Regions from separate parts of the Paenibacillus sp. DP01 genome, predicted to be linked through region 1. Evidence: a T-box and tRNA genes for the amino acid it is inferred to sense, from the RefSeq annotation. Region 1 holds a T-box; the other regions hold tRNA genes.
The links. The T-box of region 1 lies ahead of leuS (leucine--tRNA ligase). A T-box ahead of a tRNA ligase gene usually reads a tRNA of that ligase, here a tRNA-Leu.
Positions count from the first base shown of each region.

Region 2: it encodes a tRNA-Leu, which carries the amino acid that the T-box ahead of leuS (leucine--tRNA ligase) is inferred to sense. The anticodon was not compared.
Region 3: it encodes a tRNA-Leu, which carries the amino acid that the T-box ahead of leuS (leucine--tRNA ligase) is inferred to sense. The anticodon was not compared.

Region 1 is NZ_CP173059.1:3,871,385-3,882,521, reverse strand. It holds gene ACH59B_RS16960 (transglutaminase domain-containing protein) at 1-2,069, shown strand, start outside; gene ACH59B_RS16955 (YqeG family HAD IIIA-type phosphatase) at 2,211-2,741, shown strand; gene yqeH (ribosome biogenesis GTPase YqeH) at 2,734-3,861, shown strand; gene aroE (shikimate dehydrogenase) at 3,967-4,836, shown strand; gene yhbY (ribosome assembly RNA-binding protein YhbY) at 4,904-5,200, shown strand; gene nadD (nicotinate-nucleotide adenylyltransferase) at 5,218-5,808, shown strand; gene yqeK (bis(5'-nucleosyl)-tetraphosphatase (symmetrical) YqeK) at 5,792-6,388, shown strand; gene rsfS (ribosome silencing factor) at 6,385-6,732, shown strand; gene ACH59B_RS16920 (S1 RNA-binding domain-containing protein) at 6,729-7,637, shown strand; gene ACH59B_RS16915 (class I SAM-dependent methyltransferase) at 7,640-8,413, shown strand; gene ACH59B_RS16910 (tautomerase family protein) at 8,486-8,875, opposite strand; T-box leader at 9,055-9,313, shown strand; gene leuS (leucine--tRNA ligase) at 9,375-11,137, shown strand, end outside.
Region 2 is NZ_CP173059.1:538,772-549,908, forward strand. It holds gene ACH59B_RS02365 (GntR family transcriptional regulator) at 206-901, opposite strand; gene map (type I methionyl aminopeptidase) at 1,095-1,841, shown strand; gene ACH59B_RS02375 (SDR family NAD(P)-dependent oxidoreductase) at 2,242-2,508, opposite strand; rRNA gene ACH59B_RS02380 (16S ribosomal RNA) at 3,245-4,798, shown strand; rRNA gene ACH59B_RS02385 (23S ribosomal RNA) at 5,032-7,957, shown strand; rRNA gene rrf (5S ribosomal RNA) at 8,109-8,225, shown strand; tRNA gene ACH59B_RS02395 (tRNA-Ala) at 8,306-8,381, shown strand; tRNA gene ACH59B_RS02400 (tRNA-Asn) at 8,386-8,461, shown strand; tRNA gene ACH59B_RS02405 (tRNA-Ser) at 8,465-8,556, shown strand; tRNA gene ACH59B_RS02410 (tRNA-Glu) at 8,574-8,645, shown strand; tRNA gene ACH59B_RS02415 (tRNA-Val) at 8,655-8,730, shown strand; tRNA gene ACH59B_RS02420 (tRNA-Met) at 8,760-8,833, shown strand; tRNA gene ACH59B_RS02425 (tRNA-Asp) at 8,859-8,935, shown strand; tRNA gene ACH59B_RS02430 (tRNA-Thr) at 8,949-9,024, shown strand; tRNA gene ACH59B_RS02435 (tRNA-Tyr) at 9,029-9,114, shown strand; tRNA gene ACH59B_RS02440 (tRNA-Gln) at 9,217-9,291, shown strand; tRNA gene ACH59B_RS02445 (tRNA-Lys) at 9,296-9,371, shown strand; tRNA gene ACH59B_RS02450 (tRNA-Leu) at 9,384-9,464, shown strand; tRNA gene ACH59B_RS02455 (tRNA-Gly) at 9,476-9,550, shown strand; tRNA gene ACH59B_RS02460 (tRNA-Arg) at 9,556-9,632, shown strand; tRNA gene ACH59B_RS02465 (tRNA-Leu) at 9,645-9,724, shown strand; tRNA gene ACH59B_RS02470 (tRNA-Pro) at 9,732-9,808, shown strand; tRNA gene ACH59B_RS02475 (tRNA-Gly) at 9,817-9,887, shown strand; gene ACH59B_RS02480 (DUF418 domain-containing protein) at 10,693-11,137, opposite strand, start outside.
Region 3 is NZ_CP173059.1:437,913-444,495, forward strand. It holds rRNA gene ACH59B_RS01855 (23S ribosomal RNA) at 1-519, shown strand, start outside; rRNA gene rrf (5S ribosomal RNA) at 671-787, shown strand; tRNA gene ACH59B_RS01865 (tRNA-Ile) at 824-900, shown strand; tRNA gene ACH59B_RS01870 (tRNA-Ala) at 923-998, shown strand; tRNA gene ACH59B_RS01875 (tRNA-Asn) at 1,003-1,078, shown strand; tRNA gene ACH59B_RS01880 (tRNA-Met) at 1,112-1,185, shown strand; tRNA gene ACH59B_RS01885 (tRNA-Ser) at 1,189-1,280, shown strand; tRNA gene ACH59B_RS01890 (tRNA-Glu) at 1,312-1,383, shown strand; tRNA gene ACH59B_RS01895 (tRNA-Val) at 1,391-1,466, shown strand; tRNA gene ACH59B_RS01900 (tRNA-Met) at 1,496-1,569, shown strand; tRNA gene ACH59B_RS01905 (tRNA-Asp) at 1,595-1,671, shown strand; tRNA gene ACH59B_RS01910 (tRNA-Phe) at 1,723-1,795, shown strand; tRNA gene ACH59B_RS01915 (tRNA-Thr) at 1,821-1,896, shown strand; tRNA gene ACH59B_RS01920 (tRNA-Tyr) at 1,901-1,986, shown strand; tRNA gene ACH59B_RS01925 (tRNA-Gln) at 2,089-2,163, shown strand; tRNA gene ACH59B_RS01930 (tRNA-Lys) at 2,168-2,243, shown strand; tRNA gene ACH59B_RS01935 (tRNA-Leu) at 2,259-2,346, shown strand; tRNA gene ACH59B_RS01940 (tRNA-Gly) at 2,353-2,427, shown strand; tRNA gene ACH59B_RS01945 (tRNA-Cys) at 2,438-2,508, shown strand; tRNA gene ACH59B_RS01950 (tRNA-Arg) at 2,535-2,611, shown strand; tRNA gene ACH59B_RS01955 (tRNA-Pro) at 2,634-2,707, shown strand; tRNA gene ACH59B_RS01960 (tRNA-Gly) at 2,717-2,787, shown strand; gene ACH59B_RS01965 (PAS domain-containing protein) at 2,992-4,095, opposite strand; gene ACH59B_RS01970 (response regulator transcription factor) at 4,088-4,741, opposite strand; gene ACH59B_RS01975 (GAF domain-containing protein) at 4,885-5,334, opposite strand; gene ACH59B_RS01980 (Crp/Fnr family transcriptional regulator) at 5,633-6,373, shown strand.

The DNA of each region.
Region 1 (11,137 bases):
TCCGTCCATGGATTGAATTTGTCGTTAAGGCGGTAACGCTGTTCTTTATTTTGTATCGGACATTAGTGTCTTACTCCATCATTATCCCCTTTGGCGGGGCAGCCAATCGTCTGGATCAGTTTATATCTAATATGTCTCCTTATGTTTGGTTTTCCCTCATTGCTTGGCTAGTCATTGAAATGGTGCCGCTCATCGTTACCACGAAGCAGCGGATTCTAGTTTTTGTGGGCATCAACGTTGCAGCTCTGGCGGTGCTTGATTCCTTCACACCAACTGTGCTGTGGGAGGAGGTTGCCTGGATCGTCTTTGCTGGTATGGGATGGCTAGTGACACAGCATCTGCAGTATTTTCGTCAGCATTATCCTCAAGGATGGAAGCATATTCGGCGTTATCCGTATAAAATTGCGGCCAATATTGCTGTCATTTTTGCGCTTATAATTATGGCGGGTGTGAATATGCCCGAGGTACAGCCAGCTTTGACGGACCCCTATACAGCGTGGACCCAGCGCATTAGCTCAACCACCGCAGGAACCACCAATGGATCTGGGGCACTGAATCAGCGCATGAACACCGCATCTGGTTATAGTCGCCAGGATAATCGATTGGGTGGAGGTTTTAATTTTGATTATTCGCCTGTCATGACTATCACAACTAATCAGCGAAGCTATTGGCGAGGAGAAACGAAACGAACCTATTCCGGTACAGGTTGGGTCGACGTGGGCAACGATGATCCAGCACCAAATGAGGTGTCGATGACCGCAGAGCTTGAAAACGCACAAGAAACGAGACACTCTACTGAGCAGGTCGTGCAGACCGTTACCATGCAAAATGATCAGAGCTATCCCGTTCTGTTTGGCGCCTATTCGGTGCATCGTGTTCAATCGGTGGACAGAGATTCACGGGCAAACGGGTTGCGTTGGAATCCGGAACAGGCAGAACTGCTTTGGAATCCAGCCTCTCGAAGAACTGCTTATCCTAAAACGTATACTTTGGTATCGCATGTCCCAGTGATCCCTGAGAAAGAACTGCGTAGAAAAAGTTTTAATGAGTTGTATGGAAAAAATAAACAGGAGGCCTACTTACAAATTCCAGAGGAATTGCCGCAGCGGGTTCGCGATTTGGCTCGCAATGTTACGGCGACGGCCAAAACGCCGTATGAAAAAGTCGGATTGCTACAGCAGTATCTACAGCAAAATTATGCATATACGAACAATCCGGATCTCTCACGGAAAAGAAGCAGGGATTTCGTGGATGCCTTTCTGTTTGAGATTCGGGAGGGCTATTGCGATTATTATTCCACTTCATTAGTCATGATGGCTCGCTCCGTTGGGGTTCCAGCCCGTTGGGTCAAAGGGTATGCTCCTGGCCAGCAGACGTTTTCAGATGATGCAACCACGGGCGATGGTGACGAAAACATGTCCTCTTATTCCGTGACAAACGCGGACGCTCATTCCTGGGCAGAGGTATATTTAGGCGAATATGGCTGGGTTCCGGTAGAAGCTACGCCTGGCTTTGATATGCCGTTACTTACAGAGCAGGAGGATTCAAAGACTCCAGCCGCCCCAGAGGTCAAGGATCAGCCAGAATCAGAGCAGCCTGAGCAGACTCCGCAGACGGATCCAGGGGAAGGCTTAGAGATTCATCCTGTAATCATAGGCTCTGCTGTTGCCATTCTTCTGCTGTGGGCTGCTTATATCATTTGGCGTAATCGGGCAGACATTCACTTTTACCTGCTGCGTTTACGCACAGGTAAACCGCTGACCCCAGATGAAAAGGTGATCGTCGAAACGGAACACTGGTTACGGTACATGCGAAGGAAAGGCTATGTCCGCGCAAGCCATGAGACACTGAGGGAATCAGTCGACAGATGGTCACAAGAAGCACCGGAACGCGCTGTGATTTTACATCAGTTACTAGGACGCTTTGAACAAGCGCGTTATAGTCCTTCGTCGGTAACCGCCGAGGATTGGCGCAGTGTTCGCCAGCAAGCTACCCTGTTGCAAAAGGAACCATGGATAAAACGATGGGCTGGGCGAAGAGCCAAGTCTGACCAGAAGGATGAAGGCTAGTCATTTTTACTAGGTTTGGTGTCGCAATTTTTAATCTTAATCTATATGTTTAGTAAAAAGCTGTCCGTTTGTTGCGGATAGCTTTTTACTAAGCCATAGTAATATGGTATAGTTTGTCGTATGAAACTGAGGTGACCGACGTTGTTTGAAATGCTGATGCCCAAATTACGGGTGAATACCGTCTTTGATATTGATCTTGAAGGCTTGTATGCTCAAGGATATCGCGGCATTATTACGGATCTGGATAACACGCTGGTCGGTGCAAAAGCGCCGAACGCAACTCCCGAGCTGGTGGCCTGGTTTGAAAAGGTCAAACAGGCGGGTTTTAAGCTTGTCATCGTGTCTAATAACAATATGGACCGTGTATCCGTGTTTGCTACGCCTTTGGACATTGAATTTATACATGCCGCCCGGAAGCCATCCAACTCGTCCTTTCGTAGAGCCATTCGTATGATGGGGCTTACTCCGGAAGAGACTATTATGGTCGGGGATCAAATGTTGACGGACGTATTGGGAGGCAACCGAATGGGTTTGCATACCGTTTTGGTGCTGCCGATATCCATTCATGATGAAGGAGTCATGACCCGATTTAATCGACGGTTGGAGCGAATCGCGCTCACAAGGTTACGTAAGAAAGGCTTATGGCTTGAGGAGGAAAAGAAGAATGACTGAAAGACCTGACGGTGGAACTGCCGTCAAATGTAGTGGTTGCGGTATCGCCATGCAGACCACTAGCCCGGACCTTCCGGGATATATTCCGGAAAAATTATTAACTCGTGAACCGGTCATCTGTCAGCGTTGCTTCCGGATCAAAAACTATAATGAAACCTCTTCGGTGACGGTAGATCAAGATGAATTCTTGAAGCTGCTTAGTCAGATTGGGGACAAGGATGCGCTCGTCATCCACATTGTAGATATTTTTGATTTTGAAGGTAGCTTGATTTCCGGCCTACAGCGTTTTGTAGGTTCGAATCCGGTTGTACTGGCAGTCAATAAGACTGATTTGTTGCCTAAGGTCACAAACTGGAACAAGGTACGTAACTGGGTACAAAAGCAAGCGAAGGAGCAAGGGCTACGCACGGAAGAAATCGTACTGTGCTCTGCTAAAAAAAATCAGGGCTTTGACCGTCTGCTGGATGTGGTATCTGAACTGCGTGGTAACCGTGATGTATATGTAGTCGGAGCCACAAATGTGGGTAAATCCACGCTCATTAACCGCTTGATTCGTGATTATAGCGATATGGAGCAGGAACTCACAACATCCCGTTACCCAGGAACTACACTCGATATGGTGAATATTCCGCTCGACGACGGCAAGCACATTATTGATACTCCGGGTATTGTGTACCCTTGGCGGTTCAGTGAAATTGTCTCCCGTCAGGACTTGAGTGCTATTATGCCGGACAAGCCGCTGAAGCCTGCTGCATATCAGCTTGATGCAGGACAAACATTGTTTTTCGGCGGTATGGCCCGATTTGATTTTGTAGACGGTCAGCACCAATCTTTTACCTGCTACATTAACGGTGGTCTTAAAATACATCGCACGAAGCTGGAGCGAGCTGATCAGTTGTTCGCTGATCATGCCGGGGAGCTATTGTCTCCACCAACACGCGATCAATTGGCAGAGATGCCAGAATGGACCAGACATGAGTTCCGCGTTCCACGCAAATCTCCATCGGACATCTATATATCCGGTTTGGGATGGATTAGGGTGAATAGTGAGAACGGAGCTCTGGTAGCGGTTCATGCTCCTCGGGGAGTCCGTGTGCTTTTGCGGCCTGCGTTGATTTAACAATGCTGTAACCAAGCTATAGGGCGGCAAGGAACACATACGGGTTCCTGCCGCCATTCATGTATTTGAGCGGCCTAATATTTTGCAATATGGGGGAGAGCAACGATGAACAGCGGGGAGTCTGGAGCGACCGAACGAGATCTTGTACTATTGGGCGTATTGGGTGATCCGATCAAGCATTCCAAATCGCCTCTTATGCATAAAATAGCTTTACAGGCAGCGGGGATTGAGGGAGATTTTGTACCTCTTCATGTCACACCGGATCAGCTGGAGGATGCTGTGAAGGGGATTCGGGCTTTGCATTTCCGCGGAGTCAATGTGACGATTCCCCATAAGGTTGAGGTTATGAAATATCTGGATGAGATTGATGAAGGGGCCCGGCTCATCGGCGCTGTCAATACGATAGTGAATGACAATGGACGGCTCAAGGGCTATAATACGGACGGAATTGGCTATGTGCGTTCCCTTAAAGAAGAGACTTCTGTTGAGTTAAAGGGTGCAAGAATTGCTGTTCTAGGAGCCGGTGGGGCTGCTCGGGGCGTGATTCATGCTTTGTTGGAGGAGCGACCTGAATCGGTCATTATTCTGAACCGAACTCGTGACAAAGCTGAACAACTGGCATTGGAGTGGACGACAGAAGCAATTCCAGTAATGGGCTATTCCAACGAGGAAGCCAAGAATGTGCTCATGACAGTGGATGTATTGATTAATACAACCTCGGTGGGAATGTCTCCTTTATCTGATGAGCTTCCACTGGAAACGAATCTGATTCCGCAGGGAATCATTGTGAGCGATTTGATCTACAACCCGCTGGAAACGAGGCTTTTACGCGAAAGTCGTGAACAGCGTGGCTGCACTGTACATGGAGGTTTAGGCATGTTTGTGTACCAAGGGGCAGTGGCTTTTGAGTATTTTACGGGAGTGGCCCCTGCAGTAGACCAAATGAGAGCGGCTGTGCTGAGAAGCCTAACGTAAGTCGGATATACATTAAAATTATGGAAATGCCGCATTGTATATGTGGCGACGAAGGGGTTAAATATACATGTTAACAGGTAAACAAAAAAGATATCTGCGCTCCATGGCGCATCATTTGGACCCAGTTTTTCAAGTAGGTAAAAACGGTACGAATGAGCATCTTATGCGTCACATCAATGATGCGATTGAAAAGCGTGAGCTGATGAAAGTACAAATTTTGAACAACTGTTTAGACGACAAACATGAAATTGCGGAAGAACTGGCAGCAGAGACGGGTTCCGAGCTTGTACAGCTTATTGGGAGCACCATTATTTTGTACAAGGAATCTCGTGATCATAAGCAAATCGAGTTGCCTAGAGGATAATACGCGGGGAGAAAATTATGAAAATCGGTATTATGGGTGGTACATTTGATCCCATTCATATTGGACATCTGCTGGCTGGAGAAGCGGCAAGAGATGCCTATGGGCTGGATCAAGTATGGTTTATGCCTTCTCATATTCCTCCGCACAAGCATCAAGCGGGGGCAAGCGGCAAGGAGCGTCTGGAGATGACGAGTGAAGCGGTGGCGGGTCATCCTGCTTTTGAAGTGCTGGATATTGAAGTGCTTCGCGGGGGGGTATCCTATACCATTGACACGATCAAGAAGCTTCAGGAGCTGCATCCTGCTGTAGATTTTTATTTTATTATTGGTGCAGATATGGTGAACTACTTGCCTCATTGGCAGGGGATTGAGGAATTGGCGCATCGGATTTGTTTTATTGGGGTGCGGCGACCGGGCTTCGAGCTTGCGCTGGATGAGTTGCCATATTATTTGCAGGACAAGGTACTGCTGGCGGATATGCCAGTGGTGGACATTTCTTCGACGGATATACGGGAGCGTGTGACAGAAGGCCGCACTATTCGTTATCTTGTGCCTGATCGTGTTCATGACTATATTACAAGGGGCGGTTTGTATGAAGTACAGCCGTGAGCAGCTAATGGAAGTCGTATCAGGCCAGATGCCTGAAAAACGCTGGAAGCACACGCTGGGTGTTATGCATACCTCTGTTGAGCTTGCGAAGCGTTATGGAGCAGACCCGGATAAGGCAGAACTGGCGGCTATTTTGCATGATGTAGCGAAATATTGGCCTGTTCAGCAGATGGAGGAAGTGATTCGTAACTATCCCGAATGTGATCAGGCGCTATTGGAGCATGACAAGCAGCTCTGGCATTCAGAGGTAGGGTACTGCGTCGCGGCAAGAGATTACGGAGTGGATGATCCGGAAATAAGGAATGCGATCCGCTGGCATACGTCAGGCCGCGTAGGTATGAGCCTGCTGGATAAAGTCGTGTGTCTGGCTGATTACATCGAACCGGGGCGGGATTTTCCCGGGGTTGAACATATTCGTAAACAGGCAAAGAAAAGTTTGGAGCAGGGCCTTATCGCTGGATTTGATTCTACGATTTCTTTGTTGCTGGAAAAGCAAAAGGTTATTTTTCCGCTGACGGTCTTGTCGCGCAATGACTTGATTCGACAGCTAAAACAGAAAAAAACGGAGGTTCATGAATGACCCTAACGAATGAGAAATTAATGCAAACGGCGGTTGAGGCCGCTAATGATAAAAAGGCAATGAATATTGTCGCACTGGATTTGCGTGGAGTATCGCTAGTCGCGGATTACTTTGTAATTTGCCATGGTAATTCGGATACACAAGTACAGGCGATTGTAACAGAAATTCGCAAACGCGCTCATGATGAAGGTGTAGCCATCAAAGGAATCGAAGGAATGGATTCCGCTCGCTGGGTTCTAATGGATTTGGGGGATGTCGTAGTGCATGTCTTCCATCGCGACGAACGCGAATATTATAACATTGAGCGACTCTGGTCGGATGCTAAGGTTGTGGAGAAGGTATGAGTTTGATCGCTGGTACTTATGTCACCATTATGGTGGATCGTGAGGTATCTCCTTTCGGCTACTTTCTTACCGTCGGTGAGCAGGATGTTCTGCTGCATTATACCGAGCTTACTCGTGAAATCGAGGTAGGTGAACGGCTGGAGGTATTTATCTTCCATGATACAGAGGACCGTTTGGCTGCAACTATGAAAAAGCCGTTCTTGTCTCTGGGGGAAATGGCCAAGCTTGAGGTGGCCGATGTGCATCCGCGGTTGGGATGCTTCCTGGAGATGGGATTGGGGCGCCAACTTTTGCTGCCGATTCGTGAGTTGCCAGAAAACCGTGATCTGCATCCTCGGGTGGGTGACTACGTGTATGCCATTATGGAACATGACAAACAAGGCAGACTGCGAGCTAAGCTGGCAGGGGAGCAGGAACTGGCTCCATTGTGTTTCCATGCTCCTAGTTCGTGGCTTAATACATGGGTGCAGGCGACGGTGTACAAGCCGCTTCAGATGGGCACATTCGTCCTGGTGGACGGGGGTGTGCTTGGTTTTGGTGCAATAGGAATGATTCATTCGTCGGAACGTAACCGCATGCTTCGCTTGGGCGAGGAGGTTAAGGTACGGGTCACGCTTGTTCGTGAAGACGGTCGGGTCAATCTGGCGATGTCGCCACGCAAGGAAGTAGGCCGTGATGAGGATGCGGATCGGTTGATTGCATTTCTGAAGGAACGTCCGGGTGGCGGTATGCCATATTCTGACGCAACGCCGCCGGATATTATCAAGCAACGGTTTGGTATCAGTAAATCCGCCTTCAAGCGTGCGATGGGCAAGCTGATGAAGGAAGGGCTGGTTACACAAAAAGAAAACTGGACCTACCTGGTGGAGAAGATGCCTAAACCGAAGGACGGGAATGGGGAATAAAGATGGCTTCTTACCGCAAGTTTGCCTATGTGTATGATGAGCTAATGCAGGACATGCCGTACCCGGACTGGTTGCGCTTTGCACGGCAGGCTTGGGATCGATACGGTATGCCACATACAGTGGCCGAGCTGGGCTGCGGAACGGGCTCAATTACGATTCCACTGGTTAACTCAGGCTTCGAGGTGGCTGGCATCGATTTGTCCTCTGACATGCTGGCAGTAGCCCGTCGCAAAATGGAAACTACTCCTCAAGGGCAGCGATTGTTTCGTGAGGGGAGCGTTCGCTGGATACAGCAGGATATGCGAGAATGGATTTTACCGGAGCCCGTGGATTCTGTCATTTCTTTTTGCGATTGCCTGAATTATTTACTTGAGGAAGAAGATATCATTTCTACTTTTCGCAGAACGTATGCTGGTCTGAAGCCTGGTGGAACCTTTCTGTTTGATGTACATCATCCCCAGACATTTTTGCGTTATGATGAAGAACAACCATTCGTACTGGATGAACGCTCTATTTCGTATATCTGGACATGCGCATTGGACACTCCCCGTTGTGAAATTGAGCATCATCTCAGTATCTTTGCGAAAGCAGAACATGAAGGACGCGATCTGTACCAGCGTTTTGAGGAAATTCATGTACAGCGTGCTTATGATCCAGCCTGGATGAAGGCAGAATTGTCCAAAGCGGGTTTTCGTGATGTGAAGGTATATGCAGATTTTGAATGGGTAGAAGCAGCAGATGACGCGGCGAGACTTTTTTATGTCGCTGTAAAATAGCTAGGATTCATTGAGCTAATATAGAAAAAGAAAGACGCTTTTCATGAAGTCATGAAGGGCGTCTTTTTGCTCTCATATATTCACTTTATAGTTCAGCTGAAGTTCATCACCCGGTACACCCCGAATGCCCCAATTCTGTTTCGGGGTTTCAAATATAGTAATTTCAAGATCCTGTGGAGAAATACCCAAAAGATCGTTAATTCTTTGAAATAACAGGTTGATGAGTTGCTTCTTAGCTTCTGTCGTTCTGCCTTCGAAGATACTGATTTCAATAATGGTGTATGCGTCGGAGCGACCATCTGCATATATAAAATCTTCATGATTCATAGGAAAAAAACGATGAAACCTCTTTTCTGGAGGATAATTGAACGCATCCACCACGGCAGAGTGAATCACCTCTGAAAGTTGCTTTTTGATCGGATTTAGCTTTTCTTTTGTCCCGAAAATTTTAATCTGTGCCATGTCTCCACTCACCTTTCTTATCTCATCTCAACTTGAACCATTGCAACTTGGAGTTATTATAAAACATTCGTATTCATGTGTCATGGACAACTAGTATGAAGATGGCGCTTCGTATCAAATGTAGTCCTTATTTGACTTTTTTCGCGGTTTTCAATATAATAGTGCCATTATTAACGGTTAAATAATCGCTGATGAGGAATAGTAGTTTTGTCTGGACATGTAGAGAGCCGGCGGGTGGTGCAAGCCGGTTGACAGTGCAAAGCGAACTCGCCTCGGAGATATGCGTCCAACGCAGGAAAGCACCTATATAGGTGTCAGTGTCCTGTTATTAATACGCATCGGATCACCTCCGTTATCAGGTGCAAAGGGAGTAGAATGCGAAGAACGCTTTCTGCTAACTAGGGTGGTACCACGGGAATATAACCTCTCGTCCCTAGCGCTGACACGCTACGGGATGCAGAGGTTTTTTTGTTGCATACCGTTTGAGGAGGAAAAGACAATGACAGACACACAGCCGAAGCACGGCTATCAACCGCAAAGTATTGAACCAAAATGGCAGAAATATTGGGATGAGAACAAAACGTTCCGCACTGGGGAAGAACCGGGTAAACCGAAGTTTTATGCTTTGGATATGTTTCCGTATCCGTCTGGAGCTGGTCTGCATGTAGGCCACCCGGAGGGATATACAGCTACAGATATTGTTTCACGTTATAAAAGAATGCGTGGCTACAACGTACTGCATCCGATGGGTTGGGACGCCTTTGGTCTGCCTGCCGAACAGCATGCGCTGGATACAGGCGAGCACCCACGCGAAATTACGGTGAAGAACGTAAATAACTTCCGCCGTCAAATCAAATCACTTGGCTTTTCATATGACTGGGATCGTGAAATCAGCACAACTGATCCTGATTATTACAAATGGACACAGTGGATTTTCATCCAGCTGTACAAGCGTGGCCTCGCTTATGTAGCTGAAGTGCCCGTGAACTGGTGCCCAGCACTGGGAACGGTACTGGCGAATGAAGAAGTAATTGATGGTAAGAGTGAACGTGGCGGCCATCCGGTTATCCGCAAACCCATGCGTCAATGGATGCTGAAAATTACGGAATACGCCGATCGTTTGCTTGACGATCTGGAGGAACTGGACTGGTCCGAAAGCATTAAGGATATGCAGCGGAACTGGATTGGTAAGTCTACCGGGGCAGAGGTTCATTTTCCAATTGAAGGCTATGACGAACAACTCACAGTATTTACAACCCGTCCAGATACATTGTTCGGTGCAAGCTACTGTGTGCTGGCCCCAGAGCAGGAATTGGTGGATATGATCACTACACCTGAGCAAAAGGACGCTGTACAACAGTATCGTGAACAAGCTGCTCGGAAAAGTGACCTGGAGCGTACGGATCTGGCCAAAGATAAAACAGGCGTATTCACAGGAGCTTATGCAGTGAACCCGGTGAACGGCGAAAAGCTGCCAATCTGGATTGCCGACTATGTACTGGCAGGCTACGGAACAGGTGCAATTATGGCAGTACCGGGCCATGATACACGTGACTGGGAATTTGCCAAGAAGTTCGGATTGAAAATCACTGAGGTCGTTCAAGGTGGAGACGTGGACAAAGAGCCATACACCGAGGATGGTCCGCATGTCAATTCAGGCCTGCTGAATGGACTTACCAATGAGGAAGCTATTCCGAAAATGATTGAATGGCTCGAAGCTGAGGGTAAGGGGCAGGGCAAAGTAACCTATCGTCTGCGTGACTGGCTGTTCAGCCGCCAACGTTATTGGGGCGAGCCGATTCCAGTAATTCATCTAGAAGATGGAACGATTAAAACAGTTCCTGAGGATCAACTGCCGCTCGTACTGCCAGAGATGGACAATATCAAGCCTTCAGGTACAGGTGAATCCCCACTGGCGAATGCGACAGATTGGGTAGAAACCGTTGATCCTGAAACAGGTATGAAAGCACGTCGCGAGACAAATACGATGCCGCAATGGGCAGGAAGCTGCTGGTACTACCTGCGCTTTATTGATCCAAAAAATGATAAAGAGCTTGTGTCCAAAGAGAAACAGCGCGAATGGATGCCTGTTGACCTGTATATTGGCGGAGCGGAACATGCGGTTCTTCACTTGCTGTATGCCCGTTTCTGGCACAAGGTGCTGTATGATATCGGCGTAGTGGAAACGAAAGAGCCTTTCTATAAGTTGGTCAACCAGGGTATGATTCTGGGCAACAATAATGAAAAAATGAGTAAATCACG
Region 2 (11,137 bases), 2.4 Mb from region 1:
TTATCGTTAAATTAACACATCCAGCAGTATAATCAAACCGAATGCGACTAGGGAGAGGATGGTTCCATAACATTCAAAGAGTAAAGGTGCTAATATGTATAGTTAATTGTATACTTGTCGACAATTTAGTCTGAAAAGAGAACCGCGTCAGTTGGAGTGGGCATAAAGACGCGATACAATTGGCTCTTTGTCGGGTATGTTCCGGCTAGGATAATGTCTTTCTATAGGAGGACAAAACACTATCGTTAACCGCGTTGCGAGTGTCTCGGTAATGTTCCTCAATGAGTCGGGATAATTCTTGATCATTTCCTTGTTTTAAAGCATTTGCAAAGGTGCGGTGCTTGTGAATCGTGACTTGAGATTCTTCGATGTTAGACGCAAAACGTTGTTCTGTCGCAGCCAGCATAACCGTCAGGATCAACTGTCTCATACCATTCCAGGTATGGAGAATACGGGTATGGCCTGCTTCCAGAACCAGAGCTTCATGAAAATTAAAATCCTGAAGTGAAAATTCAGCGATATCTCTGTGCTTGAGAGCGACTTCCATTTTGTCGATCATCTGATTTAAAGTGTTTACCAATATGGTATTATCCCTATGTACATACCTTTGAACAACAAAATGCTCAATCAGCATTCGTACGTCGAATAGCTCCTCCATATCATCGGGTGTCATGCCGATCACAACCGCCCCCATGCGCTCCAAGCGGATAAGTCCTTCGGTTGAGAGCACTTTCATGGCTTCACGCACAGGAGAACGGCTGGTACCAAAATCGGTAGCAATCTGATTTTCAGATAGAACAGTGCCGGGTGTCTGCATACCACGTATAATCTGAAGTCGGAGTTCACAAGCAATCCTCTCTCCAAGCGATGCGCCCTGTAACCAGGTTGTTGGATATTTCATAGAATACTCCTATCTTGCAAATAATTTTGCATACTTGTATACAAATTATGGAGTATTATAAACCCCGTTTAAGCCCTTGTAAACGGTATCAATTGACATCGGTTCCATTTCACTGCTTTTAGCGTTACAATAGAAGCAGAAAAAAAGAAGCAGTGAAAAGTGGAACGAACATGGATAAGAAGGAGAACATTTAATGATTATCATTAAAACCAAAGAACAAATTGAAAATATGAAAAAAGCCGGCGAAATTTTGGCTGCTTGCCACCGGGAAATTGCTAAAATGATTAAGCCAGGTATTACGACACTGGAAATTGACGCCTTTGCAGAATCATTTATGAAGAAGCACGGCGCAACGCCGGAGCAAAAGGGTTATAACGGCTACCAGTTTGCAACTTGTGGTTCCCCTAATGATGTGATTTGCCACGGTTTTCCGAACAAAACACCATTGAAGGACGGCGACATCGTGACGATCGACATGGTTGTGAACCTGAATGGCTGGCTGGCAGATTCCGCTTGGTCGTATGCGGTGGGGAATGTGTCTGAGCAGGCCCAAAAGCTGTTGGACGTTACCAAAGAGTCTCTGTATAAAGGGATTGAGCAAGCTGTTGTTGGTAATCGGATCGGGGATATTTCCCATGCGATCCAAACTTACGCGGAAGCGGAAGGCTTTTCGGTCGTACGCGAATTTATTGGGCATGGCATCGGGGAAGAAATGCATGAGCAACCGCAGGTTCCGCATTACGGACCTCCGCACCGTGGACCACGCTTGAAAGAGGGCATGGTCATTACAATTGAGCCGATGCTCAACACAGGCACATACCGCAGTAAAATTGATGCGGACGGCTGGACCGCACGTACGTTGGACGGTGGTTTGTCGGCACAATACGAGCATACGCTGGCAATTACAGCAGACGGTCCTATCATCTTGACCCAGCAATAAAAGCAGGCATCCATCAGTAACCTACAGACTAGCGAATTAAATGAGTTAGACCTATTACAGAAAAGAGGCTGTCCAGAGGACAGTCTCTTTTGCCGCGTGCATTCTAAAAAGAATTTTCTGACGCGGATTTGATTCTGTTAATGGCCCCATATCCCCGTTTCTGCATGTAGTGAGGATGACCGGACTGACAGCCTATAAAAGAAGGTCGTTTTTCTGATGAAGAAAAGACGAACCTGGCACTGATCCAGAGGTACGGGGGATATAGGGGGATGCGGACGGTGATGGGAAAGCGTATATGTGAATGTAAAGGATGCTATTTATTGGGGGAAGTAATTTTAAAAAGCATCAAGCCACCATCAATCGTTAACTTAGATCCAATTATATTATATAGGAAGCTTCGTCAGAGAGAAGCCAAGCAATACCTTTTGCAACTTTTGAAATCGCCAGCTGGCTTCAATTGGTACAAATACAGCATAACTGCTAGCACTCCTTGATATTCAACTGCCCTATTGGGTTGTCGTGGAGCTACAGTATTGATACGAATGCCTTGACTTGCATAATCAAGCGCAGTTGCATTGGTAAGACTTTGAATTGCATGTTTTGATGCCACGTAAGCACCGTATGCCAGAAATGCTTTCAGACCAACTATTGAAGAAACGTTGACAATTGATTCTCTGCAAGCATTTGTTGGATCTCAATTTTCATGTTCCAATATACACCTGAATGCATTAATTTTTATGGTACTCAAAAAGGAAGGTCATTACCCTGACTTTAGCTAATGGTGCTTGCTCTAAAGCACCGCCTGCATTATTGATCGCCCAGTCTAGGCCTGTAATATATCTAATCGCTATGCATGAAAAGCATTTTTCAAGTGCAATAGATCCAGTCAAATACTCACGATAATTATAATGAAGAAAAACAAATTCAAAAGTTTGATGGATACAGTAGTAGAGCCGACTTTCAAAAATCAGTTAGTGGTTTTTAATTGGTATTTTTTACATGTTGTAATCAGTAAAGCGAAGTGGTATATTATTTGAGCTGACAATAAAACAGCCGTTTCAAAAAAGAATAATTAGGGTGAAATGATTTTAATAAAAAAGAATAAAATAACCCTTGCATTTTTGAAATGAACATGATATGATCTTATAGCTGCTGAAAAACGCAGTGAAAAAGAATTTGATCTTTGAAAACTGAACAACGAGTGAGTACGGATTTTATTTATAAAGTCCAATGCTGAAATTTTGGTACATGCTATCTGGCTGTATGAAATGGAAGCAACAAAGAGATATTTTATCTCGTCAGTTTCAAAATGAGCTAATCGCTCTTTCTATATTGTTTCATCTTCGGTTCTTCTCATTGGAGTGGATGAAGATGAAACAGGTTGACGTTACTTTGTAACGTCTTTAATGGAGAGTTTGATCCTGGCTCAGGACGAACGCTGGCGGCGTGCCTAATACATGCAAGTCGAGCGGGGTTGTTTAGAAGCTTGCTTCTAAATAACCTAGCGGCGGACGGGTGAGTAACACGTAGGCAACCTGCCCACAAGACAGGGATAACTACCGGAAACGGTAGCTAATACCCGATACATCCTTTTTCTGCATGGGAGAAGGAGGAAAGGCGGAGCAATCTGTCACTTGTGGATGGGCCTGCGGCGCATTAGCTAGTTGGTGGGGTAAAGGCCTACCAAGGCGACGATGCGTAGCCGACCTGAGAGGGTGATCGGCCACACTGGGACTGAGACACGGCCCAGACTCCTACGGGAGGCAGCAGTAGGGAATCTTCCGCAATGGGCGAAAGCCTGACGGAGCAACGCCGCGTGAGTGATGAAGGTTTTCGGATCGTAAAGCTCTGTTGCCAGGGAAGAACGTCTTGTAGAGTAACTGCTACAAGAGTGACGGTACCTGAGAAGAAAGCCCCGGCTAACTACGTGCCAGCAGCCGCGGTAATACGTAGGGGGCAAGCGTTGTCCGGAATTATTGGGCGTAAAGCGCGCGCAGGCGGCTCTTTAAGTCTGGTGTTTAATCCCGAGGCTCAACTTCGGGTCGCACTGGAAACTGGGGAGCTTGAGTGCAGAAGAGGAGAGTGGAATTCCACGTGTAGCGGTGAAATGCGTAGAGATGTGGAGGAACACCAGTGGCGAAGGCGACTCTCTGGGCTGTAACTGACGCTGAGGCGCGAAAGCGTGGGGAGCAAACAGGATTAGATACCCTGGTAGTCCACGCCGTAAACGATGAATGCTAGGTGTTAGGGGTTTCGATACCCTTGGTGCCGAAGTTAACACATTAAGCATTCCGCCTGGGGAGTACGGTCGCAAGACTGAAACTCAAAGGAATTGACGGGGACCCGCACAAGCAGTGGAGTATGTGGTTTAATTCGAAGCAACGCGAAGAACCTTACCAGGTCTTGACATCCCTCTGACCGGTCTAGAGATAGGCCTTTCCTTCGGGACAGAGGAGACAGGTGGTGCATGGTTGTCGTCAGCTCGTGTCGTGAGATGTTGGGTTAAGTCCCGCAACGAGCGCAACCCTTATGCTTAGTTGCCAGCAGGTCAAGCTGGGCACTCTAAGCAGACTGCCGGTGACAAACCGGAGGAAGGTGGGGATGACGTCAAATCATCATGCCCCTTATGACCTGGGCTACACACGTACTACAATGGCCGGTACAACGGGAAGCGAAGCCGCGAGGTGGAGCCAATCCTAGAAAAGCCGGTCTCAGTTCGGATTGTAGGCTGCAACTCGCCTACATGAAGTCGGAATTGCTAGTAATCGCGGATCAGCATGCCGCGGTGAATACGTTCCCGGGTCTTGTACACACCGCCCGTCACACCACGAGAGTTTACAACACCCGAAGTCGGTGAGGTAACCGCAAGGGGCCAGCCGCCGAAGGTGGGGTAGATGATTGGGGTGAAGTCGTAACAAGGTAGCCGTATCGGAAGGTGCGGCTGGATCACCTCCTTTCTATGGAGAATCGTTTCCTGCAACGGAAACATTCAAATATGAAGCGTAAGCTTCAAAACTCAGGTTTAGGCCTGTTACTCACTCGTTGCTCAGTTTTGAGAGTTCAAACTCTCGAATTGCACCTTGAAAACTGGATACCGAAACGAAATTGCGTTTTAGAATATTCCTTTAAGCTGATCTTGTGTAAACAAGTGAAATAAAGGTAGCAAATCGTATTTACTATGTAGATACTAGGTTAAGCTACAAAGAGCACACGGAGGATGCCTAGGCGCCAGGAGCCGACGAAGGACGTGGCGAACAACGATAAAGCCTCGGGGAGCTGTAAGCAAGCTTTGATCCGGGGATGTCCGAATGGGGAAACCCGGCTGTCTTCATCGACAGTCACTACTCACTGAATTCATAGGTGAGTGAGAGGCAGACCAGGGGAACTGAAACATCTAAGTACCCTGAGGAAGAGAAAACAATAGTGATTCCGTCAGTAGCGGCGAGCGAACGCGGATTAGCCCAAACCAAGGAGCTTGCTCCTTGGGGTTGTGGGACGTCTCACATGGAGTTACAAAGGAACCGGTTAGATGAAGAGGTCTGGAAAGGCCCGCCAGAGAAGGTAAAAGCCCTGTAGTTCAAAACCTGTTCCCTCCGAGACGGATCCCGAGTAGTGCGGGGCACGTGAAACCCCGTATGAATCCGGCAGGACCATCTGCCAAGGCTAAATACTCCCTGGCGACCGATAGTGAAGCAGTACCGTGAGGGAAAGGTGAAAAGCACCCCGGAAGGGGAGTGAAATAGATCCTGAAACCGTGTGCTTACAAGAAGTCAGAGCCCGATCTATGGGTGATGGCGTGCCTTTTGTAGAATGAACCGGCGAGTTACGTTCCCGTGCAAGGTTAAGGTGAAGAGCTGAAGCCGCAGCGAAAGCGAGTCTGAATAGGGCGAATGAGTACGTGGACGTAGACCCGAAACCGGGTGATCTACCCCTGTCCAGGGTGAAGGTGCGGTAACACGCACTGGAGGCCCGAACCCACGCATGTTGAAAAATGCGGGGATGAGGTGGGGGTAGCGGAGAAATTCCAATCGAACCCGGAGATAGCTGGTTCTCCCCGAAATAGCTTTAGGGCTAGCCTCGGAAAGAAGAATCGTGGAGGTAGAGCACTGATTGGGTGCGGGGCCCGCAAGGGTTACCAAGCTCAGTCAAACTCCGAATGCCATAGATTTAGTTCCGGGAGTCAGACAGTGAGTGCTAAGATCCATTGTCGAAAGGGAAACAGCCCAGACCATCAGCTAAGGTCCCCAAGTGTGTGTTAAGTGGGAAAGGATGTGGAGTTGCACAGACAACCAGGATGTTGGCTTAGAAGCAGCCACCATTGAAAGAGTGCGTAATAGCTCACTGGTCGAGTGACTCTGCGCCGAAAATGTAACGGGGCTAAACACACCACCGAAGCTATGGCTTGATGCTTTGCATCAGGGGTAGGGGAGCGTTGAATGCGGGTTGAAGGTGTACCGGAAGGAGCGCTGGACTGCATTCAAGTGAGAATGCCGGTATGAGTAACGAAAAGATCTGTGAGAATCAGATCCGCCGAAAGCCTAAGGGTTCCTGAGGAAGGTTCGTCCGCTCAGGGTAAGTCGGGACCTAAGGCGAGGCCGATAGGCGTAGTCGAAGGACAACAGGTCGAAATTCCTGTACCACCGTAATCCGCTATGAGCGATGGGGTGACGCAGTAGGGTAGTGACGCGGACTGATGGATGTCCGTCTAAGCAGTGAGGCTGATGTGTAGGCAAATCCGCACATCGTAAGGCTGGGCTGTGATGGGGAGCGAAAATTACAGTAGCGAAGGTCATGATCTCAGACTGCCAAGAAAAGCCTCTAGCCAGGAGAAGGTGCCCGTACCGCAAACCGACACAGGTAGGCGAGAAGAGAATTCTAAGGCGCGCGGAAGAACTCTCGTTAAGGAACTCGGCAAAATGACCCCGTAACTTCGGGAGAAGGGGTGCCTCGGTAGGGTGAATAGCCCGAGGGGGCCGCAGTGAAAAGGCCCAAGCGACTGTTTAGCAAAAACACAGGTCTGTGCGAAGCCGCAAGGCGAAGTATACGGGCTGACGCCTGCCCGGTGCTGGAAGGTTAAGGGGAGTGGTAAGCCTTCGGGCGAAGCTATGAACCGAAGCCCCAGTAAACGGCGGCCGTAACTATAACGGTCCTAAGGTAGCGAAATTCCTTGTCAGGTAAATTCTGACCCGCACGAATGGCGTAACGACTTGGGCGCTGTCTCAACGAGAGATCCGGTGAAATTTTAATACCTGTGAAGATGCAGGTTACCCGCGACAAGACGGAAAGACCCCATGGAGCTTTACTGCAGCTTGATATTGAATTTGGGTACGATCTGTACAGGATAGGTGGGAGCCGTAGAACTTTGAGCGCCAGCTTGAAGGGAGGCATCCTTGGGATACCACCCTGATCGTATCTAGGTTCTAACTTGGTACCGTAATCCGGTACGAGGACAGTGTCAGGTGGGCAGTTTGACTGGGGCGGTCGCCTCCTAAAGAGTAACGGAGGCGCCCCAAGGTTCCCTCAGAATGGTTGGAAATCATTCGAAGAGTGCAAAGGCAGAAGGGAGCTTGACTGCGAGACCTACAAGTCGAGCAGGGACGAAAGTCGGGCTTAGTGATCCGGTGGTACCGCATGGAAGGGCCATCGCTCAACGGATAAAAGCTACCCTGGGGATAACAGGCTTATCTCCCCCAAGAGTCCACATCGACGGGGAGGTTTGGCACCTCGATGTCGGCTCATCGCATCCTGGGGCTGAAGTAGGTCCCAAGGGTTGGGCTGTTCGCCCATTAAAGCGGTACGCGAGCTGGGTTCAGAACGTCGTGAGACAGTTCGGTCCCTATCTGTCGTGGGCGTAGGAAATTTGAGAGGAGCTGTCCTTAGTACGAGAGGACCGGGATGGACGTACCGCTGGTGTACCAGTTGTTCCGCCAGGAGCACCGCTGGGTAGCTATGTACGGAAGGGATAAGCGCTGAAAGCATCTAAGCGTGAAGCCCCCCTCAAGATGAGATTTCCCAATTAGTAAGACCCCTTGAAGACGACGAGGTAGATAGGTTGGGGGTGGAAGTGCAGTAATGCATGGAGCTGACCAATACTAATCGGTCGAGGGCTTATCCTAAAGATAAGGCGCAATGAAGTTTCGGATCCAGTTTTCAGGGTGTAACCTTGAAGGTATGTAGAAGTACATACGACAAGCGTATGGCTATTCATTCACACGATCCGTGATGAACCGAATAAGCTTACGGAAGAATTTGCGAGGCAAATTCATGTTTGGTGGCGATAGCGGAGGGGTTCCACACGTACCCATCCCGAACACGACCGTTAAGCCCTCCAGCGCCGATGGTACTTGGACCGCAGGGTCCTGGGAGAGTAGGACGCCGCCAAGCATAAGCCCCTTCTCTGGGGATTTTTTTTCGCCTGTAAGACTGACCTCTACATAGTCAGAATTAATTGTTATTTCTAAGATGGGGCTATAGCTCAGCTGGGAGAGCGCCTGCCTTGCACGCAGGAGGTCAGGGGTTCGATCCCCCTTGGCTCCACCAATATTCCCTGATAGCTCAGTTGGTAGAGCACTCGACTGTTAATCGAGTTGTCACAGGTTCGAGTCCTGTTCGGGGAGCCATATGGAGAGGTGTCCGAGTTGGCCGAAGGAGCACGATTGGAAATCGTGTAGGCGCCAAAAGCGTCTCGAGGGTTCGAATCCCTCTCTCTCCGCCAGAATTATTTTATAGCATGGCCCGTTGGTCAAGGGGTTAAGACACCTCCCTTTCACGGAGGTAACAGGGGTTCGAATCCCCTACGGGTCATAGTAGTATGGAGGCTTAGCTCAGCTGGGAGAGCATCTGCCTTACAAGCAGAGGGTCGGGGGTTCGATCCCCTCAGCCTCCACCATTAATAGTATTAAGAAATATCTTTGATGTCGCGGGGTGGAGCAGTTCGGTAGCTCGTCGGGCTCATAACCCGAAGGTCGTAGGTTCAAATCCTGCCCCCGCAATTAACTTCCTGTTGGAAATGCCTCTGGAACTGTGGTGTAGAGGCCTAACATGCCTGCCTGTCACGCAGGAGATCGCGGGTTCGAATCCCGTCAGTTCCGCCATTTAATTTAATATGCCGGTGTAGCTCAACTGGTAGAGCAACTGACTTGTAATCAGTAGGTTGGGGGTTCAAGTCCTCTCGCCGGCACCATTTTGGAGGATTAGCGAAGTGGCCAAACGCATCAGACTGTAAATCTGCTCCCTTACGGGTTCGGTGGTTCGAATCCATCATCCTCCACCAGTTTTATTGCCATGGTGGTCGTGACGAATGGGTTAACGTACTGAATTGTGGCTATGGCATTTGTGGGTGCAAGTCCCATTAATCGCCCTGTTGATTACATAATGGGGATTAGCCAAGCGGTAAGGCAACGGACTTTGACTCCGTCATGCATAGGTTCAAATCCTATATCCCCAGCCATTAAGAGCCATTAGCTCAGTTGGTAGAGCACCTGACTTTTAATCAGGGTGTCGAAGGTTCGAGTCCTTCATGGCTCACCATTATCATTGTATGCGCGTGTGGCGGAATTGGCAGACGCACTAGACTTAGGATCTAGCGTCTTTGACGTGGGGGTTCAAGTCCCTCCACGCGCATACCTGTTTTTGCGGACGTGGCTCAGCGGTAGAGCATCGCCTTGCCAAGGCGAGGGTCGCGGGTTCGATTCCCGTCGTCCGCTCCATATTTGCGCCCTTAGCTCAGCTGGATAGAGCGTTTGACTACGAATCAAAAGGCCGGGAGTTCGAATCTCTCAGGGCGCGCCATTAATTTCATAAGCCGGTGTGGCGGAATTGGCAGACGCGCGCGACTCAAAATCGTGAGGGAAACCGTGGAGGTTCGAGTCCTCTCACCGGCATCTATTTCGGGATGTAGCTCAGCTTGGTAGAGCACCTGGTTTGGGACCAGGGGGTCGCATGTTCAAATCGTGTCATCCCGACCACTTTTTTTGCGGGTGTAGTTCAATGGTAGAACTCCAGCCTTCCAAGCTGGTAGCGTGGGTTCGATTCCCATCACCCGCTTTATATAGATGAAAGAAGAGATGGCTTATGCCATCTCTTCTTTTTGTATTTATTAAGCTATCGTTTCCCGTTAGATTACGACCGCTTATAATAGCTCTTCTTATTAATCCAGTTAATGCACGGGGCGGACCTTGGTTAATATTTATTTTTTGCTCTAAAAGGTTTGTAGAAGGCACGAATGTCCTGAGCTAAAAGCTCAGGCTCTTCCATGGCAGTAAAATGCCCGCCGCGAGCGATTGAAGTCCAGCGAGTTACATTTAGGTTGCACACGCCCATTCTCTAGGCGTTAACAATATATCTGCTAGGGATAATACAATTCCGGTTGGCACTTTTATGTAGCTCAATGACGGCAAAGAATGTGAATTTTCATAATACATACGTGTAGTAGATGGCTTCATTGGTCTTATGCGAAAAATAAGGGTGTCATAAAATGAGTCCAATGTTCGATATCTTTGTTCAAGATCTGAAGCAGTCAGGAGTGTCCGATAGGAGCGTATTGGATGGATAAGAAAACAAAGACTATATAGCAGCTTAGAAAAATCAGCGAGACAAGCAGAATTCAGAAAACAGTCAAAGGAATCCCAGTTTCGATACTGGGTGTTGCTAAAACGGCGGGGGATAAGTCCCCCGGATAATCCGGGGGAAAATAGCAAGGAATTAGTTCCTTCCTTATAACTCTGTTCAATGATTATCTTATTACCCTAGTTAATCTAGACACCTTCTGTAGGCTTCTTATACAGATAGAGAACTTTTTATCTGGTATCTTTTTTGATCAGTCCGTTATATAGAGTATCAAGAAGGTTATCTACTTTACTGTTTGTGAGACTGGTTGGGTAGAGCTGAACAATCGGTCAAAGCGGCGCATCAATCCTTCAAGCGGACCAACAGGACGCTGAGCAATCAATAATCCTAGTAGTAGTGTTGCAACTGCGATCATTACGTTGCCGAACGGAATTCCATCCAGACTGTGCCCAATCTTTGTCAGATCAAGAATCCACACCACTACAAACTGAAAGGCATACATGGTCAGGGCGACACGTCCGACTGCTGCGAAAGGCATTAATACAGCGGAAGTTTTTTTGGATACGAGGCACGTAACTCCCATTACCAGAAATGAAATTCCTAATCCTATCATCGTCTGGAATGTCGAAGCGGTGTGCGGAGCCGTTCCCAAAAGGAGCTGCCACATCGGTGATTCCGTATTAAGAGGCCAAATTGCGTATTCATCCGGCTGTACAGGAGCAGCTCCT
Region 3 (6,583 bases), 2.3 Mb from region 1:
ACGAAAGTCGGGCTTAGTGATCCGGTGGTACCGCATGGAAGGGCCATCGCTCAACGGATAAAAGCTACCCTGGGGATAACAGGCTTATCTCCCCCAAGAGTCCACATCGACGGGGAGGTTTGGCACCTCGATGTCGGCTCATCGCATCCTGGGGCTGAAGTAGGTCCCAAGGGTTGGGCTGTTCGCCCATTAAAGCGGTACGCGAGCTGGGTTCAGAACGTCGTGAGACAGTTCGGTCCCTATCTGTCGTGGGCGTAGGAAATTTGAGAGGAGCTGTCCTTAGTACGAGAGGACCGGGATGGACGTACCGCTGGTGTACCAGTTGTTCCGCCAGGAGCACCGCTGGGTAGCTATGTACGGAAGGGATAAGCGCTGAAAGCATCTAAGCGTGAAGCCCCCCTCAAGATGAGATTTCCCAATTAGTAAGACCCCTTGAAGACGACGAGGTAGATAGGTTGGGGGTGGAAGTGCAGTAATGCATGGAGCTGACCAATACTAATCGGTCGAGGGCTTATCCTAAAGATAAGACGCAATGAAGTTTCGGATCCAGTTTTCAGGGTGTAACCTTGAAGGTATGTAGAAGTACATACGACAAGCGTATGGCGATTCATTCACAGAATCTGTGATGAACCGAATAACCTTACGGAAGAATTTGCAGAGCAAATTCATGTTTGGTGGCGATAGCGGAGGGGTTCCACACGTACCCATCCCGAACACGACCGTTAAGCCCTCCAGCGCCGATGGTACTTGGACCGCAGGGTCCTGGGAGAGTAGGACGCCGCCAAGCAAAATCCTTTAAAGGATGATAAAATTTAATGAATTAGGGCCTTTAGCTCAGCTGGTTAGAGCGCACCCCTGATAAGGGTGAGGTCGGTGGTTCGAGTCCACTAAGGCCCACCATTTCTAGATTGACTAAAAGTTTGGGGCTATAGCTCAGCTGGGAGAGCGCCTGCCTTGCACGCAGGAGGTCAGGGGTTCGATCCCCCTTGGCTCCACCAATATTCCCTGATAGCTCAGTTGGTAGAGCACTCGACTGTTAATCGAGTTGTCACAGGTTCGAGTCCTGTTCGGGGAGCCATATTTCAATACTTCTGAATTTTATATATAAGGTGGCGGCGTAGCTCAGCTGGCTAGAGCGTACGGTTCATACCCGTGAGGTCGGGGGTTCGATCCCCTCTGCCGCTACTCGGAGAGATACCCAAGTGGCTATAAGGGGACCCTCTGCTAAGGGGTTAGACTGCGTAAGTGGTGCGAGGGTTCGAATCCCTCTCTCTCCGCCACAAAATTATTAAATCAGAATTCATTTTGCAAGGCCCGTTGGTCAAGGGGTTAAGACACCTCCCTTTCACGGAGGTAACAGGGGTTCGAATCCCCTACGGGTCATAATTATGGAGGCTTAGCTCAGCTGGGAGAGCATCTGCCTTACAAGCAGAGGGTCGGGGGTTCGATCCCCTCAGCCTCCACCATTAATAATATTGTGAAATATCTTTGATGTCGCGGGGTGGAGCAGTTCGGTAGCTCGTCGGGCTCATAACCCGAAGGTCGTAGGTTCAAATCCTGCCCCCGCAATTAATTTCCTATTGGAAATGCCTCTGGAACTGTGGTGTAGAGGCCTAACATGCCTGCCTGTCACGCAGGAGATCGCGGGTTCGAATCCCGTCAGTTCCGCCATTTTAACTACATATAGTGTAAACTATATGATATAGTTGTAAAATAAAACATGGCTCGGTAGCTCAGTCGGTAGAGCAGAGGACTGAAAATCCTCGTGTCGGCGGTTCGATTCCGTCCCGAGCCACCTTTCAAGTGGGAATTGGCAATGTGCCGGTGTAGCTCAATTGGTAGAGCAACTGACTTGTAATCAGTAGGTTGGGGGTTCAAGTCCTCTCGCCGGCACCATTTTGGAGGATTAGCGAAGTGGCCAAACGCATCAGACTGTAAATCTGCTCCCTTACGGGTTCGGTGGTTCGAATCCATCATCCTCCACCAGTTTTATTGCCATGGTGGTCGTGACGAATGGGTTAACGTACTGAATTGTGGCTATGGCATTTGTGGGTGCAAGTCCCATTAATCGCCCTGTTGATTACATAATGGGGATTAGCCAAGCGGTAAGGCAACGGACTTTGACTCCGTCATGCATAGGTTCAAATCCTATATCCCCAGCCATTAAGAGCCATTAGCTCAGTTGGTAGAGCACCTGACTTTTAATCAGGGTGTCGAAGGTTCGAGTCCTTCATGGCTCACCATTTATAAGTTATTTTGCGGTCGTGGCGGAATTGGCAGACGCGCACGGTTCAGGTCCGTGTGGGCTAACCCCCCGTGGAGGTTCGAGTCCTCTCGACCGCACCATATTTTGCGGACGTGGCTCAGCGGTAGAGCATCGCCTTGCCAAGGCGAGGGTCGCGGGTTCGATTCCCGTCGTCCGCTCCATTATCCATACGGCGCCATAGCCAAGTGGTAAGGCAAAGCTCTGCAAAAGCTTCATCCCCAGTTCAAATCTGGGTGGCGCCTTGACTGCTCATTATGGAACTAAATATGCGCCCTTAGCTCAGCTGGATAGAGCGTTTGACTACGAATCAAAAGGCCGGGAGTTCGAATCTCTCAGGGCGCGCCATTTATTAAAAAGTGTATAATGTCGGGATGTAGCTCAGCTTGGTAGAGCACCTGGTTTGGGACCAGGGGGTCGCATGTTCAAATCGTGTCATCCCGATACTGATTTGCGGGTGTAGTTCAATGGTAGAACTCCAGCCTTCCAAGCTGGTAGCGTGGGTTCGATTCCCATCACCCGCTTTTTGCTATAGCGGATTCTTGTTGCCTCAGTGGTGACACCTTATAAATAAAGAGAGCCTGTCTGGGGACAGAGCTCTCTCTTTTTTTGTATGTTTATCTTCCATAGATTCTACAAAGTGTTGACTATCGATAATCCTTGCTATCGGTGTATTCCTTCTGCTCCTGCAGTGAGTATACACCGATAACTGATCTAGTACACAGGTTTTACACTGGTATGGTCAGCTGTATGGAGGTTCCCTGATTTGAAGCAGAGGTCATGCTCAAGAAGCCGCCTACTCCTCTAGCTCGTTCTTCCATGCTGAACAATCCAACTCCCTCTCCTTTGGATTCTCCAGAGAAGCCCATACCCTCATCCCGAATAGTTACTTTTATTATTTCGTCTTGATCCTCTACATCAACGTATGCTTCTGCTACATCTGCGTATTTAGCCACATTCGTCAGTGCTTCCTGTACAATTCTATAGATTGCTATTTCTTTTCGGATATCAAGGCGTTTACGTAAAGTACATTGAAAATGCACTTCGATTCCGTAATGCGAACAGAAATTTTCAATATAAGTTCTTAGGGCCGGTACGACACCCAAATCATCCAGAACTGAGGGACGAAGTTCCCACGCTAGGCCACGAACATCTTTAATGATATCGGTTACCTGTGCACGCAAATTTTCCAAAGTAGCGTTGGGTTGTTCAGCTAGTTGGCTATCTAGTTGAATAATAAGTGAAAACAGGCTTTGACCAATCCCATCATGAAGCTCTCTTGAAAAGCGTTTACGCTCTTCCTCCTGTATTTGCATGACTTGCGTCATCATGGTCTGAAGCTCTGCCTCTACTTTTTTTAATTTAGTTACTTCATTTCGGATCGCTAAGTACTGATAGGGTTTACCTTCCTCGTCCATAAATGGAACAATCGTAGTATTCACCCAGTAGTAGCTGTTATCTTTAGCACGATTTCGTATTTCTCCCTGCCATACCTCACCAGAACGGATCGTAGTCCACAGGTTCTTCATGAAGGCTCGAGTATGATAGCCCGAATTAATGAGACGATGATCCTGCCCGATCAATTCTTCACGACTATATTGCGAAATCTCACAGAACTTATCGTTTACGTACTGAATAATTCCTCGATGATCGGTCAGAGCAACGATGGAAGATGTATCTAGAGCAAATTTTAGATTGGATAGCTGGTGGAGAGAACTACGCAGTACATGGAGAAAAGGAGAATCTGGTATATGAATTTCCAAATCATTCAGTAGTTTATCGGTTGACTCCCCAAAGGCGGGCTGCAGTAAAGGGTTAGAAGGTTCATTCATAATGGAGCAACCCCTTTTTCAGTGCAAATTTGACCAACTCAGGCCGTGTTTTCAAGTTAAGCTTCTCCATAAGGTTGCTTTTGTGGGACTCTACGGTTTTGACGCTAATCACCAGGTGTTCGGCAATTTCCTTGTTGGCATATCCTTTGGCTACCCATGATAGGATCTCTTTTTCCCGCTCAGACAGGGATTCATACGGCCCGGTTATGCCCTCTTGTTTGATTTTGTCCAGATATTCACTCATCAGGCGTTTGGTTGCATTGGGATACAGATAGGCACTGCCTTCGGCTACAGACTGGATGGCAGCGAGTAATTCCTCATGAGGTGCACTTTTTAAAATATATCCAGATGCTCCGGCTTGAATGGCTCGGAACAGATATTCCTCATCATCATGCATCGTTAAAATAAGCACTTCTGTATCCGGCAACTGTTTTTTTAATTCGGTGGTTGCCGTGAGGCCATCTTTGCCAGGTGGCATACTAAAATCCATGAGCACGACATCAGGTTGTAGCTCCACCGCTTTGCGGATTGCTTCATCCCCGTCTGCTGCATCTCCTACTACCTTAATACCGTTTTTGCCGTCCAATAGGGCCATGAGGCCAGAACGTACGACAACATGATCATCCACTACTAGTATACGAATCAATTAGTCATCCCCTCGAACGGTAAAAAAACCGTGCGTTTTGTCATAATCATAGCAAATTTTAGGGATTTCAATCAACAGAGATAGTTAGATGAGCTGTTCATGTTCACTTATATTTATAATTTTATTTTTCTTCAAATATCAATCTATGGAGTGAGAGGGAGGGCACATAGCTGGCCAAGGCGATGAGCGACTTGAGTGGCCTTGGCTACATCAGATTCGGTGAATGTTCTCACTTCACGGTTACCGACAAGTAGCACACCGTTTGGCAAGTCTCCTGTACTGGAAAAGGGAATGGCTACTGCAGAATGTAACTGTTCGGCCAGCATAAGCGCACATTCTTGACGTAAACGTATACTGCCTGATATTAAAGCGCTAACGGTTACGGTACGCCCCAGACGAACAGCCATCCCGGCAATCCCATGACCGACTTTAAAAGAGATAAGGCGATAGCGATTGTTTCGGCTGCCGGAGGCATAATACCAATGCAACTTACCCCCTGACCTGGACATAAATGCAAGTGCAGTGAGATCCCCATAAACATGATCTCGCAACTGGTTCAGTTCATTTCGCATTTCATCCGTTATTTGTAGCATAGAAGACACATCCTTTATCTTAACCAACTGTAGCTCTAATTTATTGTAATTCCGACAGGTACAAAAGTAATTCAGGGAACCCCCTGATCTATAGGCGCAGGAAACACTGACTTTTCATTAGACTGGGTAATCAATAAGAGGTGGGGCGATAAATGGGGCGTTAGATAATCCTGGAAGTGATATTTATCACTGCAAATCAGGGAGTAGGGAGGTGCAAAATCAGGTGTTCTCCCGATAACAACCCAGGAATTAAAACATTATGATAAAGATATCAGGTAAACACGAGGAGGACGCTAATATGCAAGCCACTTGTATGGAACGGTTTAGGGACGAAACGCAGCGCACGGGGATTCAGCTTTTTCTGACGGAAGAGCATTTTGAACTGTTAAAAGATATCATGTCCTGGAAGAAGGTAAAGGCAGGCGTTATGCTTTTCCGAGAGGGTGATGATGCGGAGCAGCTTTATTATATACATTCGGGTCATGTTAAACTCCGTAAGTCGACAGAAGACGGTAAAGAATTGATTCTGACTATTCAGCACCAAGGCGATTTAATCGGGGAGTTTAGTGGGATAGATGGGGAAGAGTATAGTTGCACTGCAGAAACAGCCGATGTGTGTGAATTAGGTGTCGTGCTTGTTAAGGATCTGGAGTCGCTCCTGTCTAAGCATGGGGAAATGGCGCTTCAGTTTATACAGTGGATGGCAATGAAGCAACGAATTATGCAATCACGGTTTCGGGACTTACTGTTGTATGGTAAAACGGGGGCACTAGCGTCTACGTTAATCCGTGCAAGTAATACATGTGGGGTAGCTGTGAAGGATGGCATTTTACTGAATATGAAGTTAAGTCACTCCGAACTGGGTGAGATGATTGGAGCAACGCGCGAGAGTGTGAACCGGATGCTGAGCTCGCTGAAAGAGCAGGGTACCTTGGATACGAGAGACGGAAAAATCGTCATTCACGATCTCAAGGTGTTGCGCGCTATGTGCTGTTGCCCTTCGTATGGCCAATGTGCCCATGAGATTTGCAGACTATAAATTTATGAGCTTGTTAGGCGGGGGCTAAAAGACTCCGTCTAATTGTAAGTCTTCTGACAACAAGCGATTAAAAGGAACGAGTATCGTAGATATCTTAAAAAGAATCGACGGCGCGTTTAGCGGCAAATCAACGATATAGTGTTTTGAAGTAGCCATCATGTTGAAATAGTTGACTAGTAGTAAAGAAATTTTAGATATTGATTTATTGTG